Regions from separate parts of the Nonomuraea monospora genome, predicted to be linked through region 1. Evidence: riboswitches for the same ligand, from Rfam matches in the RefSeq annotation. Region 1 holds a riboswitch; each other region holds the start of a gene.

Evidence for each region. Region 1 has a riboswitch for thiamine pyrophosphate ahead of ABD331_RS13335 (FAD-dependent oxidoreductase). Riboswitches for the same ligand answer to the same signal wherever they lie in the genome.
Region 2: linked by a shared signal. The riboswitch ahead of ABD331_RS19745 (purine-cytosine permease family protein) and the one ahead of ABD331_RS13335 (FAD-dependent oxidoreductase) in region 1 are both predicted to bind thiamine pyrophosphate.
Region 3: linked by a shared signal. The riboswitch ahead of thiC (phosphomethylpyrimidine synthase ThiC) and the one ahead of ABD331_RS13335 (FAD-dependent oxidoreductase) in region 1 are both predicted to bind thiamine pyrophosphate.

What each region holds. Positions count from the first base shown of each region.
Region 1 covers NZ_BAAAQX010000005.1:444,820-450,852, reverse strand. The annotation lists gene pknB (Stk1 family PASTA domain-containing Ser/Thr kinase) at 1-330, opposite strand, end outside; gene ABD331_RS13345 (thiazole synthase) at 501-1,256, opposite strand; gene thiS (sulfur carrier protein ThiS) at 1,249-1,449, opposite strand; gene ABD331_RS13335 (FAD-dependent oxidoreductase) at 1,446-2,783, opposite strand; TPP riboswitch at 2,752-2,867, opposite strand; gene ABD331_RS13330 (NAD(P)/FAD-dependent oxidoreductase) at 2,921-4,090, shown strand; gene ABD331_RS13325 (Rv2175c family DNA-binding protein) at 4,121-4,495, shown strand; gene thiE (thiamine phosphate synthase) at 4,473-5,111, shown strand; gene ABD331_RS13315 (polyprenyl synthetase family protein) at 5,159-6,033, opposite strand, start outside.
Region 2 covers NZ_BAAAQX010000009.1:114,459-120,491, reverse strand. The annotation lists gene ABD331_RS19755 (ATP-binding protein) at 1-251, opposite strand, end outside; gene ABD331_RS19750 (methylated-DNA--[protein]-cysteine S-methyltransferase) at 345-923, shown strand; gene ABD331_RS19745 (purine-cytosine permease family protein) at 883-2,202, opposite strand; TPP riboswitch at 2,193-2,306, opposite strand; gene ABD331_RS19740 (rhodanese-like domain-containing protein) at 2,383-2,706, opposite strand; gene ABD331_RS19735 (winged helix-turn-helix transcriptional regulator) at 2,703-3,092, opposite strand; gene ABD331_RS19730 (MFS transporter) at 3,214-4,611, shown strand; gene ABD331_RS19725 (Fpg/Nei family DNA glycosylase) at 4,661-5,539, opposite strand; gene ABD331_RS19720 (TenA family protein) at 5,570-6,033, opposite strand, start outside.
Region 3 covers NZ_BAAAQX010000003.1:5,272-11,304, reverse strand. The annotation lists gene ABD331_RS06570 (SDR family oxidoreductase) at 1-783, shown strand, start outside; gene ABD331_RS06565 (hypothetical protein) at 780-1,091, opposite strand; gene thiC (phosphomethylpyrimidine synthase ThiC) at 1,229-2,773, opposite strand; TPP riboswitch at 2,766-2,878, opposite strand; gene ABD331_RS06555 (hypothetical protein) at 2,969-3,319, shown strand; gene ABD331_RS06550 (universal stress protein) at 3,331-4,149, shown strand; gene ABD331_RS06545 (cellulose binding domain-containing protein) at 4,258-5,304, shown strand; gene ABD331_RS06540 (YbaK/prolyl-tRNA synthetase associated domain-containing protein) at 5,600-6,033, opposite strand, start outside.

The DNA of each region.
Region 1 (6,033 bases):
GCGGTCCCTCAGGATGTCGCGCAGGGTGCGGCCCGGGACGTACTCCATCGACAGGTAGACGACGTCGTTGTCGGTGCCCTGGTCGAAGACGTGCACCACGTTGGGGTGCGAGAGGCTGGCGACCGACTTGGCCTCGCCGATGAACCTCCGGACGAACGCCGGGTCCTCGGCGAGCGATCGGTGCATGACCTTCAGCGCCACCGTCCGGTCGAGCCGGATGTCCAGCGCGAGGTAGACGGTCGCCATACCGCCCCGGGCGATCCGGCTCTCGATGCGGTAGCGCCCATCGAGGAGCCGCCCGACCAGGGGGTCCGCAGTCGTCGTATCCACCCCGCTGAGTTTACGGGCGTTTTGCCACCGGCATGGCCTCAGCGCCCGAAACCGATGCGGAGACGTTCTCGACGGAACGCCTCCGCCCCCGGTTCCACCGCGTCTGAGGGCTGAATCTCATGGGGACGCCCCGGCGTGTCAGAGCGTCATGACGGACGCTCCACGGCGTGTCAGGGCGTCATGGGGGAGGACGCCTCGGCGTAGCGGCGGCGCGGGATGCGGCCCGCCTGCCGGGCCAGCCGCCCCGCCACCACGGCCGACCTCATCGCCGACGCCATCAGGTCGGGCCGCTGCGCCCTGGTGACGGCCGTGGCCAGCAGGACGGCGTCGCAGCCCAGCTCCATCGCCAGCGCGGCGTCACTGGCCGTGCCGATGCCCGCGTCGAGGATCACCGGCACCGAGGCGGCCTCCACGATCAGCTCGATGTTGTGCGGGTTGCGGATGCCGAGCCCCGACCCGATCGGCGCGCCCAGAGGCATCACGGCCGCGCAGCCCGCCTGCTCCAGCCGCCGCGCCAGCGCCGGGTCGTCACCGATGTACGGCAGCACCACGAACCCGTCGGCCACCAGCCGCTCCGCCGCGTCGAACGTCTCGATCGGGTCGGGCAGCAGCGTGCGCTCGTCCGCGATGACCTCCAGCTTGACCCAGTTCGTCTCCAGGGCCTCCCTGGCCAGCCGGGCCGTCAGCACGGCCTCGCCCGCGGTGAAGCAGCCCGCCGTGTTGGGCAGCACCTTGATGTCGCGCTCGCGCAGCACGTCCAGGACGGAGCCGCGCGCCGCGGGGTCGAGCCGGCGCATCGCCACCGTGGTCAGCTCGGTGCCCGAGGCCGCCAGCGCCTGGTCCAGCACCTCCAGCGAGGGCGCGCCGCCCGTTCCCATGATGAGCCGGGAGGAGAACTTCTCCCCGGCGATGATCAGATCATCCACCTTGCACCGCCGTCAGAACCTCCATGCGGTCACGGTCGCGCAGCGCCGTCGTCTCCCAGGCGCCGCGCGTGACCACCTCGTCGTTCACGGCCACGGCCACTCCGGTGGTGGCCGAGGTCAGGGTATGCACGGCCTGAGCCACGGTCATGCCGTCCGCCACCTCGTGGGCAGCCCCGTTGATCACAACAATCATGAAAATCTCCCCGGCGCGCACAGCGCCGCCAGCTCGCTCTCCTCGCCCAGCAACATCGCGGTCGTCAGCGGGGCGAGCAGCACGCCGCCCCGGTGATGCCCCGTCGCGTACACCAGGCCCGGCGTCCCGCTCGGGCCGATCAGCGGCAGGTTGTCCGGCGTTCCAGGCCGCAGCCCCGCCACCACGTCGGCGACCTCCAGCTCGGTGACGCCCGGCACCAGCTCCCTGGCGTCCCGCAGCAGCTCGTAGAGCCCGCCCGCCGTCACCTTGGTGTCGAAGCCCATCTCCTCCTGCGTGGCCCCGACCACCAGCTCGCCGTCGCCCCGGGGGACCAGGTAGACGGACGAGCCGTGCACCGTGCCGCGTACGCACCGGCTGAGCAGCGGCTGCGGCGAGCGCAACCGCATGATCTGGCCCTTGACCGGCCGCACCGGCACCTCGGCCAGCTCCGAGCTCCACGCCCCTGCCGCCAGCACGACCCGCTCGCCGCGCACCTCGCCGCCCGTGCCGTTTTCTGACTCGGGTGGCGCCAGGCGTACCCCTGAGACGCGGTCGCCGTCCCGCAGCAGCTCGGACGCGCGCGCCCGCACCACGGGGACGCCCCGCCGCTCCAGCGCGGACAGCAGGGCCGCCGTCACGCGCCTGGGGTCCACCCACGCGTCGCCCGGGGCCAGGAGGCCGCCGCGCACGGAGGGGGCGAGCATGGGCTCCAGGCGGCGGCACTCGCGGCCGGTGAGCCGCTCGACCGGCAGGCCCAGCTCCTCCATGTACGCGGCCAGCTCGCCGAGCGCCTCCAGGTCGTCGGCTCCGAACGCGACGTCCAGCGTCCCGTCCGCCCGCAGATCCAGCCCCCGCACATCAGCGAACCCCGGCCCGGCCCCCGAGACGCCCGGCCTCGCGCCCGAGCCCGGCGCGGGCCCTGATCCCGGCGCGGGCCTTGAGCCCGGCGCGACGCCCGAGCCTGGCCCGACACCCGAGCCTGGTCCCGTGTCCGAGCCTGGCCTCGCGTCCGAGAGTGGCGGCGCGTCCGAGCCTGGCGCTGCGTCCTGGACGGGCGTGGCGTCCGGGGTCAGGCCCGCGTCGGCGGCCAGTTCGGCGGCGAAGGCGGGCCAGCGGCGCAGCGACGCCACCCCCAGCCGCAGCAGCGGCGCCTCCGTGAAGGTCACCTCGCTGACCGGGGCCAGCATCCCCGCCGCCGCGTAGGACGCCCCTCTGCCGGGGGCCGGATCCACCACGGTGACGGCCCGCCCTGAGCGGGCCATCCGCCAGGCCACCGACAGCCCGACGACCCCGCCACCGACGATCACATCCACATGCGCTCCCTTCGCCGGCATGATCCGGATCAGGTGTCTTGCGGTCGAAGGCCCGTAAAGCCTTCCTCTCAGCCCGGTAACGGCCGGACTCCCGCGCGTCTTACGTCAACCAGCCTACGGCCTCGGTGCGGCGTCCACGCACGCCCCCCGTTATGGTCATGAACGTGAACCATGTCGTGGTGGTGGGAGCGGGCCTGGCCGGAGTGCGTACGGTGGAGGCCCTGCGCGGGCGCGGCTTCACCGGCCGGATCACCCTGATCGGGCAGGAGCGCCATCGGCCCTATGACCGCCCGCCGCTGTCCAAGGCGGTGCTGAAGGGCGAGAGCGACACCAGCTACGTCGACACCGACCTCGACGCGCTGGGCGTGGAGTTCTGGCCGGGCGTCACCGCCAAGTCGCTGCGCGCGGGCGTCGTGGAGACCACCGAGGGCGAGGTCGCCTACGACGGCCTGGTCATCGCGACCGGCGCCGACCCGATCCGGCTGCCGGGCGACGGCCCGCAGCACGTCCTGCGCACCCTCGACGACGCGCACGAGCTGCGCGCGATGCTCGTCCCCGGCGCCCGGGTCGCGATCATCGGGGCCGGCTGGATCGGCGCGGAGGTCGCCACCGCGGCCCGCCGCGCGGGCTGCGTCGTGACGGTCGTCGAGAGCGCCGCCACCCCGCTCGCCACGGCACTCGGCACCGAGCTGGGCGGGCGCACCCTGCCCTGGTACGACGGCATCGACGTGCGGTTCGGCACCATGGTCGACTCCGTGGACGAGGGCGGCGTGCAGCTCGTGGGCGGCGAGTTCGTCGAGGCCCACGTGGTCGTCACCGGCATCGGCGTGCGCCCGGCGATCGAGTGGCTCGCCGACGCCGACATCGACCTGCACAACGGCGTGGTCACCGACGAGCACCTGCGCACGTCCCTGCCGGGCGTCGTCGCGGTCGGCGACTGCGCCGCCTGGTGGTCGCGCCGCTGGCGGACCAGGCTGCGCGTGGAGCACTGGGACACCGCGCTGAACGCCCCCGAGGTCGCCGCCGCGACGCTGCTGGGGGAGGAGGCGGTCTACGATCCGGTGCCGTACTTCTGGTCGGAGCAGTTCGGGCACATGCTGCAGTACGCGGGCCATCACCCGGCGGGCGATCGGCTCGTCCATCGGGGCGAACCCGAGGGAAAGTGGTCGGCCGTGTGGCTCACCGCGGACGACACTCTCGCCGCGGTGCTGGCCGTGGACCGGCCGCGCGATCTCGTCCAGGGGCGCCGTATCATCGAAGCCGGTTCACGCCTCGATGCGGAACGCCTGGTAGATCCACAAGTACCCCTACGAGATTGTGTTGTTTGAGCAAGCACGGCATGTGGTAGTTGTGGTTTCGTGACGCTTTCTGTTGCACAGATCGACCGGGAGACCGACCAACTCGTTGAAGAGTGGCTCACTCTCCCCGAAGTGGCCTCGCGCCTTGATCTTCCGATCGGGCGGGCCAAGCAACTCCTCCGGGACCACAAGCTCCTCGGCGTACGCCGGGGCAGCGGCGGGCCGCAGGTGCCCGCGGTGTTCCTCGATGGAAAGGACGTGATGAAGGGCCTGCCCGGCACACTGACCGTGTTGCAGGACGCCGGCTACGACGACGTCGAGTCGCTGCGCTGGCTCTTCACCCCAGACGAGTCCCTGCCAGGGTCGCCCATAGAGGCGATCAAGGCCGGCCGTCACACAGAGGTCAAGCGGCGTGCCCAAGCCCTCGCTTTCTGAGGCCCGCCTCTATCTCTGCACAGACGGCCGCCGCGACCGCGGCGATCTGGCAGAGTTCCTCGACTCGGTGCTGGCCTCAGGCGTGGACATCATCCAACTGCGGGAGAAGGGCCTGGAGGCACGCGAAGAACTCGCGCTCCTCGAAGTCTTCCGCGACGCCTGCGACCGGCACGGCAAGCTGCTGGCCGTCAACGACCGGGCGGACATCGCCTACGCCGCCCGGCCCGACGTGCTCCACCTGGGGCAGGACGACCTTCCTGTGACGGTCGCGCGAGAGATACTCGGCGACGACATCGTCATCGGACGGTCCACCCACTCCGCCGCCGAGGCTTCCGCCGCGGCAGTGGAGGAGGGCGTCGACTACTTCTGCTGTGGCCCCACCTGGCCCACCCCCACCAAGCCGGGCCGCCCGGCTCCGGGGCCGCCGCTGCTGCGGCACGCGGCGTCGCTGGAGACCTCGCGGCCGTGGTTCGGGATCGGCGGCATCGACCTCGGGAATCTGGACGAGGTGATGTCGTACGGGGTGCGGCGCGTGGTGGTGGTACGGGCGATCACCGACGCCGACGACCCTGGGGCGGCGGCTGCGGAGTTCGCCAAACGACTGTCAGGCGGCTGAGCGACCGGGGCGCCCGCTCTCGCCACGGGCGCCTCCGTCAACGCTGATCAGGTCTTGCGGGACGTGGCCGCGATGGCGAGCTCCGTCAGCGCGCTGCGGGACTCGGGCGTGACCGGCGCCGCGTCGAGCGCCTCCAGCGCCTGCCCCAGATACTCGCCGATCAGGTCCTCACACTCCCGCAGGGCCCCCGTCCCGTCGATGATCTCCCGCAACGTGGCGACCCCCTTCTCGTCCAGCCCCGGATCCCCCAGCAGCAGCCGCACGGTCTCGGCGTCCGAGGCGGAGGCGGCGGCCAGGGTGCGGGCGACGAGCATGGTGCGCTTGCCCTCCCGCAGGTCGTCGCCCGCGGGCTTGCCGGTCTGCGCCGGGTCGCCGAAGACGCCGAGGATGTCGTCGCGGAGCTGGAAGGCGATCCCGACGCGCCGCCCGTACCCGGTGCACAGCTCGTCCATCCACGGCGCCAGCTCGCGGGCGGCGAGGGCGAGGCCGAGCCTGAGCGGCTGCTCGACCGAGTACTTGCCGCTCTTGAACAGCGCCACGCGCAGCGCCGACTCGAAGGTGTTCTCGCCGTTGGCCTGCTCCAGCAGGTCGAGGTACTGGCCGCACATCAGCTCGCTGCGCATGTGGTCGTGGAAGGGCTGGGCCACGTCCAGGGACTCGCGGGGCAGGCCGCTGGCCCGCCACATCTCGCCCGCCCAGATGAGCAGCAGGTTGCCGAGCAGGATCGCGGCGCCTTCGCCGAACTGCTCGGCGGAGCCGTACCAGCCGGACTTCTCGTGCATCGCCTGGAAGCGGCGGTGCGCGGACGGCATGCCCCTGCGCAGGTCGCTCTTGTCCATCACGTCGTCGTGCACCAGCGCGCTGGCCTGGAGCAGCTCCAGTGAGGCGGAGGCGGTGAAGATGCCGGGGTCGTCGGCGCCGC
Region 2 (6,033 bases), on a different contig from region 1:
GTGCGCAGCGAGACCGGCTCGCCGGTGCGCACCCGCTCCAGCGCGGCGGTGTGCTCGGTCGTCAGCTCGTCGGGCACGATGGGCGGCCTGCGACCGACCACCTCCTCCGCGCTCCAGCCGAACACCCGCTCCGCCGCGGCGTTCCAGACCAGCACGGTCTGGTCCCTGTCGAGCGCCACGACGGCGTTGGGCGAGCTGGCGAGCGCCGCGCGAGCGATCTCATCGTCACTACCGGCCCATTCGTCCCCCACCACTCCATAGTGCACGCGGTGCGGTGGGTGCGTCGGGAGATCCGTCCGATACGCTGCCGTCACGGTGATTCCCGGCGGTGGAGGGTGCGAGGCATGTCGAGCAACGATCTCGATGCCCTGTTGCGGGTGACCTCCAGCACCTATCGGGGCGAGACGCCGCCCGACATCGCCTTCGGCACCTACGACGGCGCCGTGGGCAGGCTGGTGCTGGCCGTGACGGGCAAGGGCGTCGCCGCCTGCAGCTTCGAGGCGGAGAACGACGTGTACGAGCTGGTCAGCAGGCACGTGGGCACGTTCATCGGGCCCGATGCCAGGCGGCTCGACCCGGTGCGCAGAGAGCTGGACGCGTACTTCTCCGGGCGGCTGCGCACCTTCACCGTGCCGGTCGACCTGCGGCTGGCCACCCCGTTCGCGCGGTCCGTGCTGCAGAAGACCATCGCCGTGCCCTACGGCACCACCACGACGCTGGAGCACATCGGCGAGAGCATCGGCCGGCCGCGCGCGCTGCGGGCGATCGGCAACGCGCTGGCCTCCAACCCCGTCTGCGTGATCGTGCCCTGCCACCGGGTGGTGCGCGAGGACGGCGCGCTCGGCGACTACGCGGGCGGCCAGTCCGCCAAGCAGCACCTGCTCAACGTCGAACGGAAGGCCTCCGCAGCACCAGGCCGATGAGCAGGGTGACCACCGCGGCCACCAGGGCGCCGCCCAGCGCCCCGTTCATCCACACCTGCCGGGTGAAGCCGATGGCGCCGCGCGCGTCCGCCCAGAGCTCGTCCCAGGCCGCGATGGTCGGCGTCGAGGTCGTCAGCCAGTAGGCCGCGAAGCCGAGCGCCCACGGCACCAGCATCGGCCAGCGCGAGGGCGCGTGCTCGGCGGTGTTCCAGCGGCGGGCGCCGCCCAGCAGGAAGTAGTCCACGGCCAGCACGGCGAACATCGGCACGAACACCGCCCCGATCACGCCCAGGAACGCGCCGTACGAGGTCACGTCCACGAGCAGGGCGATCACGACGGTGAGCACCCCGATGACGACGGAGAAGACGCGCCGGTCCACGCGCGGCATCAGGTTCTGCAGCGAGACCGTGGTGGAGTAGACGTTGGCGAAGGACTGGTCGGTCTCGCGCAGCACCAGGATCGCGAAGAACAGCGCGCCCAGCGGCACCGCGACGAACGTGCCGAAGACGGCGTCCGCGTCGCCCGCGATGGCCACCGCGTAGACGCCCAGCCCCAGGCAGGCCACCTGGGCCAGCGTGTAGCCGCCGACCACGCCGGTGAAGGCGGCGCCGGTGGAGCGGGAGTGCCGGGCGAAGTCGGCGGCCATCGGCACCCACGACACCGACAGGGCGATCACGTAGTCGACCGCGGCGGGGAAGGCGATCCACGTGCCGCCCTCCTGCGCGGGCGCCTCACGCAGGAAGAACCAGGCGAACCAGACCATGGCGATGATCACGCCGATGGTGACGTACCTGCGCAGCACGCGGATCGAGCCGAGCGGCCAGATCGACAGCGCGGTGGTCAGCACCCCCGCCACGATCACCCACACCGCGTACGGCACCGCGGGGAAGATCGCGCCCGCGCCCGTGGCGATCACCCACAGCTCGAAGGCGCCCCAGCCGAGCATCTGCACGATGTTCAGCAGGGTCGGCGCGTAGGAGATGCGCGCCCCGAACAGCCCGCGCAGCAGCACCATCGACGGCTGCCCCGTCTGCGTGCCCGGAATGGCCGACAGGCCCACCATGGCGGTGCCGATCAGGCTGCCGACCACGGTCGCCACCAGTGCCGCCGCGAGGCTGAGCGGGGCGTCGCCGAGCGGGTTGACCAGGAACATCGCCCCGGAGAAGCCGAGGAGGCTGACGCCGAGGTTCGCCCAGAGCGCGCCCTGGTCGAGCACGCCCAGCGTCCTCGGCGGCCGGCCTTCGAGTGTCAGCGGAACTTCGTCGGCGACATGCGTCATCGCACACTCCCTACGCCGGCATTACCCGGACAGGTTCAGGCGGTCGGCAGCGGCTGTGTTGCTGCCCTCTCAGCCCGGCACCCCGAGCTCCCGCGACGATCTGTAGTTTGTGCCCTCATCATGCCCCAATGACGACAGAACCGCCATAGTGGGTAGGTTCCAGCGCCCGCCGGCTCGGCTTCAGGCGACGTACGGCGGCTGCCCCGTCTCGCTCACCATCGGCTTGCGCGCCGACTCCCACGCCTGCATGCCGCCGCCCACGTTGACCGCGTCACGCCCGAGCTGGTTGAGCCAGGCCGCCACGTTCATGGACCGGCCGCCCACCCGGCACACCACGTAGACCGTGCGGTCGGCGGGCACCTCCTCGACCCGGCCCTGGATCTGCGTCATGGGGATGTGCACGGCCTCCGGGGCGTGGCCGGCCAGCCATTCGTCCTGCTCGCGGACGTCGAGCAGGTAGGCGTCGGAGGGGACGGCGGTGGCCTCGATCTCAGGAACGGTCATGGCTCCATCATCTCGCGCCGCGCGTCGTAGGCGGCACGCGCCGCGATGATCTCCTCCTGGTGCGACTCGGTCCACGTCACCAGCGACTTGATGGTCTCGTGCAGCGTGCGGCCGAGCGGCGTCAGCGCGTAGTCCACGCGCGGCGGCACCACCGGATGGACCTTCCGGCTGACCAGGCCGTCGCGTTCGAGCTGGCGCAGGGTGACGCTGAGCATGCGCTGGCTGATGCCGTCGATCTCGCGGCGGAGCTGGGTGAAGCGCAGGCTCTGGCAGTCGAGCAGGGCGATCACCAGCAGCGACCACTTGTCGGCGATGCGGTCCAGGATCTGCCGGACCTCGCAGTCCTCGCGCACGTCCCACTGGCGCACGTCGTAGTCGTCGTCCACGGTGCCTTCGCAATAACTGAGTGATCTCAAAGTGCCGTCTTCCACAGGATTTCATGCTGTCGCATGATGTGGGCGGTTACAAGAGATAACCGACCTGCCTATTCGTAACCGGGGGTTTGTTGTGCCTGTCACCGCCCGCACCTGGGGCGTACTGATCGTGCTGTGCGGCGCCATCTTCCTGGAGGGCATCGACGTGGCCATGCTGAACGTCGCCCTGCCGTCCATCCGGGCAGACCTGGGGCTGTCCACCGGCATGCTGAGCGGGGTGGTGAGCGCGTACGTGCTCGGCTACGGCGGCTTCATGCTGCTCGGCGGCCGGGCGGCCGACCTGCTGGGACGGCGGCGGATGTTCCTGCTCTGGCTGGTGGTGTTCCTGCTCTTCTCCGGCCTCGGCGGCTTCGCGACCGAGGGGTGGGTGCTGCTGGTGGCCAGGTTCGTCACCGGGGTGGCCGCCGCGTTCATGACGCCCGCCGGCCTGTCACTGATCACCACCAACTTCCCTGAAGGCCCGCAGCGCAACCGGGCCCTGCTGGTCTACGCGGGCACGGCCGCGGGCGGTTTCGCGCTCGGGCTGGTGATCGGCGGGCTGCTGACCGCGATCGGCTGGCGCTGGGTGTTCTTCGCCCCGGTGGCGCTGGCGCTGGTGATCCTGCTGGCCGCCGTCGTCCTGATCAGGGACCAGGAGGCGCCGCCCGCGGCGGGCGGCTTCGACGTGGCGGGCGCCGTCAGCGTCACCGGCGCGATGATCCTGCTCGTCTACGGCGTCGTACGCCTGGAGCACCTCTCGGACGGCCCCCTCCTGACCATCGGCGCCTTCGCGGCCGGCCTGGCCCTGCTGGCGCTCTTCGTGGCCGTGGAGCGCCGCTCAGCCAGCCCCCTCGTCCGGCTCGGCATCCTGCGCTCGCGCCCGCTGGTCCGCGCGAACGTGATGGCCGCGCTGCTCACGGCCTCGTTCTTCGGCTTCCAGTTCCTGGTCACCCTCTACCTGCAGGAGCTGCGCGGCTGGTCCGCCGTCCAGACCGGGCTGGCCATGCTGGCGGCGGCCGTGGACGTGGTGCTGGCCCCCGTGCTGACGCCGTGGCTGGTCAACCGGTTCGGCAACGCCAGGGTGGTGCTCGGCGGGCTGCTGTCGGGCCTGCTGGCCTACGCGCTGTTCCTCGGGGTGGGCCTGGACTGGACGTACGCGGCGATGCTGCCGTCGATGCTGCTGATCGGCCTGATGTTCGCCTTCGTGTACGGGCCGCTGACGATCGTGGCCACGGACGGGATCGCCGGGCACGAGCAGGGGCTGGCCGGTGGGCTGATCAACTCCTCGTTCCAGTTCGGCGCGGCCCTGGGGCTGTCCATGGTGACCGCCGTCAACGTGGCGGCCCTGGGCGGGATGACGGGGGCGGAGGCCGGGCTGGACGCGATGCGCACGGCCCTGGTGGTGCCCGTCACGGCCACGCTGCTGGCAGCCGTCATCGCGGTCGCGGGCCTGCGCGCCCGGGTCCGGGAAGAGGTGCTGAGCGCTACCTGAGCAGCTTCACCAGGCGAGCGCTACCTGAGCAGCTTTGGGCAGGCGAGCGCTACTTGAGCAGCTTGGACAGGCGGCGGTCGGCCAGCGGCTTGCCGCCTGTCTGGCAGGTGGGGCAGTACTGCAGCGACGAGTCGGCGAACGAGACCTCCCTGATCGTGTCGCCGCACACGTCGCAGGGCTGCCCCGCCCGGTTGTGCACCCGCAGGCCCGACTTCTTCTCCGCCTTCAGGTCCTTGGCCGCCAGCCCGTGCGCGCGCTCGACCGCGTCGCGCAGCGTGGTGACGATGGCCTCGTGCAGGTCGGCGATCTGCGCGTCGGTCAGCGTTGCCGCGATCTTGAACGGGGACATCTTGGCGGCGTGCAGCACCTCGTCGGAGTAGGCGTTCCCGATGCCCGCGATCACCTTCTGGTCGCGCAGGAGGCCCTTGATCTGGGTGCGGTTGCCGCCGATGATCCGCTTGAGCGCCTCGACGGTGAAGGAGTCGGCGAGGGGGTCGGGGCCGAGCGTGGCGACGTTCGGGATCTCGTCCGGATTTTTCGTGACATAGACGGCGAGGCGCTTCTGGGTCCCGGCCTCGGTCAGCTCGAAGCCGGGCGCCAGGCCCTCGTCGTCCGGCGCCAGCCTCACCCGTACCGCCAGCGGCCCCTTGCCCGGCCGCACCGGCTTGGCCGCGGACAGGTCGTCACGCCAGCGCAGCCACCCCGCGCGGGCCAGGTGGATGACCAGGTGCAGGCCGTCGCAGTCGAGGTCGAGGAACTTGCCGTGCCGGGCCACGCCCGTGACGGTCAGCCCGCCGAGCGCGGTGACCGGCGGGTCGAACGTCTTCAGCGCCTGGATGGCGACCACGTCGACCCCGAGGATCGTGCGGCCGACCGCCCGCTCGCGCAGGAAGCCGGCAAGGGACTCCACTTCGGGAAGTTCGGGCATACCACCAGGGTACGTGCCGCCACCCCATGTTCACGGAACGTCCCAGAACGCCAGCTCGTGCGTCATCCCCTCGGTGAACACCTCCTCGGCGCGGTCCACGTCCGGCCGGGCTTCGTCGATCATCTGCCCGATCCGCGCGGTGAGCGCCGCGAACCCCGGATCCGCGTAGGTGTCCACCCAGGCCCGGTAGCGCGGCTCCTTGGGCGGGTTCTCCGCCAGGATCCGCCCGAGGTTGGAGTACCCCCACATGCACGGGTACAGCGCCGCCAGCCCCTCCCCGTACGACGCCGCCGACTCCAGCAGGAACCCCGTGTACGCCTCGCACGCCGGCCCCTTCACCGCCCCCTCCAGATCGGCCCCGAACTCCGCAGACATCGTCCGGTGCAGGCTCAGCTCGTCGTGGAAGGTGGTGTGCGCCAGGTCCACCAGGTCGCCCAGGTGCCCGTCGGGCGCCTGCCAGGCCAGCCGGGCGAAGACCCGCACGTAGTCCAGCA
Region 3 (6,033 bases), on a different contig from region 1:
CGCGACGAGATGCGCGACTACGTCGGCCGCGACCTGCTCAGCGGCAAGAAGGCGCTGATCACGGGCGGTGATTCCGGCATCGGGCGGGCGGTCGCGGTGGCGTTCGCCAAGGAGGGCGCGGACGTCGCGATCGCGTACCTCACGGAGCACGAGGACGCCGCGCACACCCGCAAGCTGGTCGAGGAGACCGGCCGGCGCTGCGTGCTGCTGCCCGGCGACCTGGCCGACCGCGCCCACTGCTCCGCCGTCGTCGAGCAGACGGTGTCCGAGCTGGGCGGGCTGGACGTGCTGGTGAACAACGTGGCCTACCAGGCGCCGGTGAGCGGCCTTGAGGAGCTGGACGACGAGCAGTGGGAGCACACGTTCGCCGTCAACATCCACAGCTACTACCGCGTCACGAAGGCCGCGCTCCCGCATCTGCGCGAGGGCGCGGCCATCGTGAACACCTCGTCGATCAACGGCCTGCGCGGCAACAAGTCGCTCATCGACTACGCCGCCACCAAGGGCGCGATCAACGCCTTCACCTACTCCATGGCGCAGAACCTGGTGGAGCGCGGTATCAGGGTCAACGCCGTCGCCCCAGGGCCGGTGTGGACGCCGCTGATCCCGGCCACCATGCCGCAGGAGAAGGTGGAGAGCTTCGGCAAGCAGGTGCCGATGGGGCGGGCGGCCGATCCGGACGAGATCGCCCCTTCGTACGTGTTCTTCGCCTCGAACCGGCTGTCGTCGTACTACACGGGCGAGGTCCTGGCCCCGATCGGCGGCGAGACGCTGCCGGGTTAGGCCCGGCCCGAGTCCTTGATGGACACGATCGAGGCGGTCTGGAACTTCTTGTGCCCCTTGCCGCCGCCGCCGACGGTGGCCGTGTACGTCTTGTAGGTCCAGCTCAGGCTGTACTTGATGGTGATCTTGTGCTTGGTCCTGCAGCGGTTGTGCCAGTACACGGTCACCGAGGTGTTCCCGTCACCCCAGGACCAGGCGAAGCACCCGGCCACCCCCCGGTGCACGTCCGCGGAGGCCGGGGTGGCGGCGAGCCCTGCGACGACGACGGACGCCGCGGCGACGGCCGCCACACGAGTGCTGATCGACACGAGAGATCCTCTCTTCCTGTGGTCGTGGGAGACCCGGCGCCCCTGCCGCGCCGGGCTCACTGTCACGTTGCCACCGCAAGAGCGGGAAACCACGTCATCTATGTCCAGACCTGCGGCTTTGGACATTGGACAATGCGTCACTCCACGTAGAGCGTGCCCCCGAGCCGCCGGAACTCGGCCGCCTTCTCCGCGTACCCGGCGTCCCTGATCTCGTGGCTGATCCGCATCGAGCAGAACTTCGGGCCGCACATCGAGCAGAAGTGCGCGGTCTTGGCGGGCGCGGCCGGCAGCGTCTCGTCGTGGAACGTGCGGGCCGTCCCGGGGTCCAGCGACAGGTCGAACTGGTCCTCCCAGCGGAACTCGAAGCGCGCGTCGGACAGCGCGTCGTCCCACGCCTGCGCCTGCGGATGGCCCTTGGCCAGGTCGGCGGCGTGCGCGGCGATCTTGTACGTGATCACGCCGGTCTTGACGTCGTCCCTGTCGGGCAGGCCGAGGTGCTCCTTGGGGGTGACGTAGCAGAGCATCGCCGTGCCGAACCAGCCGATCATGGCGGCCCCGATGCCCGAGGTGATGTGATCGTAGCCGGGCGCGATGTCCGTCACGAGCGGGCCGAGCGTGTAGAAGGGGGCGTCGTCGCAGAGCTCGCGCTGCAGGTCGACGTTCTCCTTGATCTTGTGCATCGGGACGTGTCCCGGCCCTTCGATCATCACCTGGACGTCGTGCTGCCTGGCGATCCCCGTCAGCTCGCCCAGCGTGCGCAGCTCGGCGAACTGGGCCTCGTCGTTGGCGTCCGCGATCGAGCCGGGGCGCAGGCCGTCGCCGAGCGAGTACGACACGTCGTAGCGGGCCAGGATCTCGCACATCTCGGCGAAGTTCTCGTACAGGAAGCTCTCGCGGTGGTGCGCCAGGCACCAGGCGGCCATGATCGAGCCGCCGCGCGAGACGATCCCCGTCTTGCGCCCCGCGGTGAGCGGCACGTGCGCCAGCCGCACTCCCGCGTGCACCGTCACGTAGTCGACGCCCTGCTCGCACTGCTCGATCAGCGTGTCGCGGTAGACCTCCCACGACAGCAGCTCCGGCCGGCCCTTGACCTTCTCCAGCGCCTGGTAGATGGGCACGGTGCCGACCGGGACCGGCGAGTTGCGCAGGATCCACTCGCGGGTCTCGTGGATGTCGGCGCCGGTGGACAGGTCCATGATCGTGTCGGCGCCCCAGCGGGTCGCCCAGGTCATCTTCTCGACCTCCTCCTCGATGGAGGAGGTGACGGCGGAGTTGCCGAGGTTGGCGTTGATCTTCACCAGGAACGCGCGGCCGATGATCATCGGCTCGGTCTCGGGGTGGTTGACGTTCGCGGGGATGATGGCCCGGCCCGCCGCGACCTCCTGACGTACGAACTCGGGGGTGACGCCCTCGCGCACCGCCACGAACTCCATCTCCCTGGTCACCAGCCCGCGCCGGGCGCACCCGACCTGCGTGACCGGGTGCCCCTGCTCCGCGCGCTCGCGGATCCACCGCTCGCGCCGGTGCGGCAGCCCGCGCCGCAGGTCAGGCGCGTAGGCGGGGTCGGTGTACGGGCCCGAAGTGTCGTACAGCGTCACCGACGAGCCGTTGGACAGGTGCACCTGACGCATCGGCACCCGCAGCTCACCGCTGTAAACCTTGGAAAAACGCGCGCTCGACATCGCGCAAACTCCCTTCGCCGGCATTATCCGGAGCAGGTTCTGGCGGTCGGCGGCTGTCAGCCGTCCTCTCAGCCCGGTCTCCACCGGGCTCCCGCGTTGGTCGGCGGTGATCGTACCCACGCGCCGCCCCGCCCGAAACCCGCGCGGGGAGGTTTGGCGATCGCCGTGAGCGGTACGGTCCCCATCAGGGGAAACATGAAGAGATTCGCCGCTGTCGCAGGACTACTTGTCGTGCTGGCCGCGTCCGGCGCCACCGCCGCCGCCGGGGACGGCATGAGTCAGCACGAAGTCAGCCAGGAACAGTACGACACTCTGATCGCCCAGTGCCGCTACGCCGACACGGGGAAGGCGAAGTGCCGCGCGGCCGTCAAGCGCATGTACCGCATCGGCCGGATCGACCCGGCGCTCGACTGCCGCACGTACTCCGGCGTCACCGTCTGCGGCACGCTGCGGCTCAGCAAGTCCGAGCGCAGGTGTGCCCGCGACTCCGAGGCGCAGGGGGTGCCGTTCCGCCGCGCCGAGGTCGAGTGTTACGCGCTGTCATGATCGTCGTAGGGGTGGATGGCTCCCGTACCGGGCTGGAGGCCGCCGGCTGGGCCGCCGCCGAGGCCGAGCTGCGGCAGGAGCCGCTGACCGTGGCGCACGCCGTGCCGAAGTGGGTGTGCGAGGGCGCCGTCCGCTACGCCGAGGTGGCCCAGTGGATGCGCGACGGCGCCGAGACCGTGCTCAACGCCGCCTGCGAACGCGCGCGACACGTGTGGCCAAAGGTGTCGCTGGAAGGCGTGCTGCTCCCCGGCGACCCGCGCTCCGCGCTGGTCAAGGCCTCTGAGGGGGCCGAGCTGCTGGTCGTCGGCAGCCGCGGCATCGGCGGGGTGCGGGGCCTGCTGGTCGGCTCCGTCGCGTACGGGGTCGCGGCGCACGCGCGTACGGACGTCGTCCTCATCCACGAGCCGCCCGCCTCCCCGCGCGGCGAGGTCGTGGCAGGGACGGACGGCTCGCCCGGCGCCGCCGACGCGCTCGAGTTCGCCTTCACCGAGGCCGAGCTGCGCGGCGCCAGGCTGCGTGCCGTGCGGGCCTGGGCCTGGCCGCACGCCGGCGGCTTCGAGCCCGCCTCCCGCGAGAGCGAGCAGGACACCCTGCGCACCCTGAAGGAGTCGCTCAACGGGCACCGGGAGCGGCACCCCACCGTGCACGTCGTGGCCGAGGTCGTGCACGGGCACCCCGTCGAGGTGCTCAAGGAGGCCGCCCGGCGCGCCGACCTGCTCGTCGTGGGCTCGCGCGGCCACGGACAGCTCGCGGGCATGCTCATCGGCTCGATCAGCCAGGCCCTCCTGCACCACGCCCCCTGCCCGCTGGCGGTGGTCCGCGGCGGCTGAAACTTACATCCGTCCTCCCAGGTCAGAGCCTCGCCATGATCGTCACGCTTTCCCGCTCCGAGCGGCCGCTCCTACGATCTGCGCAGGCCTACGACGGGAGAGCACACGATGCGCAGCAAGACCGGCTCCGTGCTGGCCGCGCTGGTGGCGCTGGCCGCGGCGGTGTTATTCGCCACCACGGCCACGGCCAGCGCCGCCCCGATCAGGATCATGCCCCTCGGCGACTCGATCACCGGATCCCCCGGCTGCTGGCGGGCCCTGCTGTGGAACCGCCTCCAGAGCGCCGGCCAGACCAACATCGACTTCGTCGGCACCCTCCCGCCGCAGGGCTGCGGGGTCGCCCACGACGGCGACAACGAAGGACACGGCGGCTACCTCGCCACCAACATCGCCAACCAGAACCTGCTGCCCGGCTGGCTCTCCGCCACCCAGCCCGACATCGTGATCATGCACCTCGGCACCAACGACGTGTGGAGCAACATCGCGCCGGCGACGATCCTCAGCGCGTTCACCACGCTGGTCAACCAGATGCGGGCCAGCAAGCCGACCATGAAGATCCTCGTCGCCAAGATCATTCCGATGAATCCGTCGAGCTGTGCCGAATGTGCTCAGCGCACCGTGAACTTCAACAACGCCATCCCCGCCTGGGCCGCCGCCACCTCCACCGCGCAGTCGCCCGTCACCGTCGTGGACCAGTGGACCGGCTTCAGCACCAGCACCGACACCTATGACGGCGTGCACCCGAACGCCGCCGGCGACCAGAAGATGTCCGACAAGTGGTACCCAGCGGTCGTCGATGCGCTGGCCGGTGGTGGCACTGCTACGCCGACCGTCACCTCTACCGTCACGCCGCCTCCTGGGGGGTGCACGGCTACGTACAAGATGACTGGGCAGTGGCAGGGAGGGTTCCAGGGGGAGGTCACCGTTCAGAACACCGGGAGTGTGTCTCGGTCGGCTTGGGTGGTGGGTTGGACTTTCGCCAACGGGCAGCAGGTTACGCAGCTTTGGGGTGGCACGCTCAGTGCCAGCGGGGCTGCTGTGACTGTGCGCAACGCTTCGTGGAACGGGGTGCTTGCGCCTGGGGCCTCCACCACGTTCGGGTTCCTGGGGTCTTGGAACGGCGTCAACACCGCTCCTACGCCCACTTGCTCGTGAGCCCTTGGCCCCGTCGGTCGCGGCGGGGCCTCGGTTTCCTTACTCGCTTGGTTCCTTGCTCGCCGGCGGCGGGAGCGCATCGACGCGCCGCCCAAGTGCCACCGGGGGTGGACGCGGTGATGAGCGCTCACCTCGTCTTCCCCAAGCTCGCCCCCTCGGGCGACCCGGCGACGCCGTCCAAGCCCATCCCGACCGGCCTGCTCAGGGCGTGATGCTGCTCATGCCGAACGGCGTATGGCGCGGTGCTGGCAGCGCGCCCCCGGGGGGACCTCGGTTCGCTCGCTCGTGACGCGGCCTAGTTGCTGCTGCTGCTCGTGATGGGCGCCAGGCGGGGCGCCGCCAGCTTCACGTAGTCGTCGGTGGCGAGCGCCACGGAACGGTCGAGCCTGCCCGCATTGAAGTACAGCTCAGGCTGCTCCAGCAGGGACGGATCCGCCACCAGCTCAAGCCGGGGATCGTAGCTGAACGGCAGCACCGTCCCGCTCACGCTGCCCGCCAGTTCCTCGGCCTTCTCCGTACTGGCGAAGGCCACGTACGTGCCGTCGAGCAGCGCCTTGACCGCCTGCAGATCGAGCCGCGCGTCACCGGGAACGACGGCCAGCACGTGCCGCGTCTGCTTCTTACCGATCTTGACCATCACGATCAGGCACTTGGCGGCCTGCGACACGTCGTTCCCGCGCAACGCGCTGACCAGCTCCGTCCGGCCTTCGGGGGCGTGGTCGATCACCC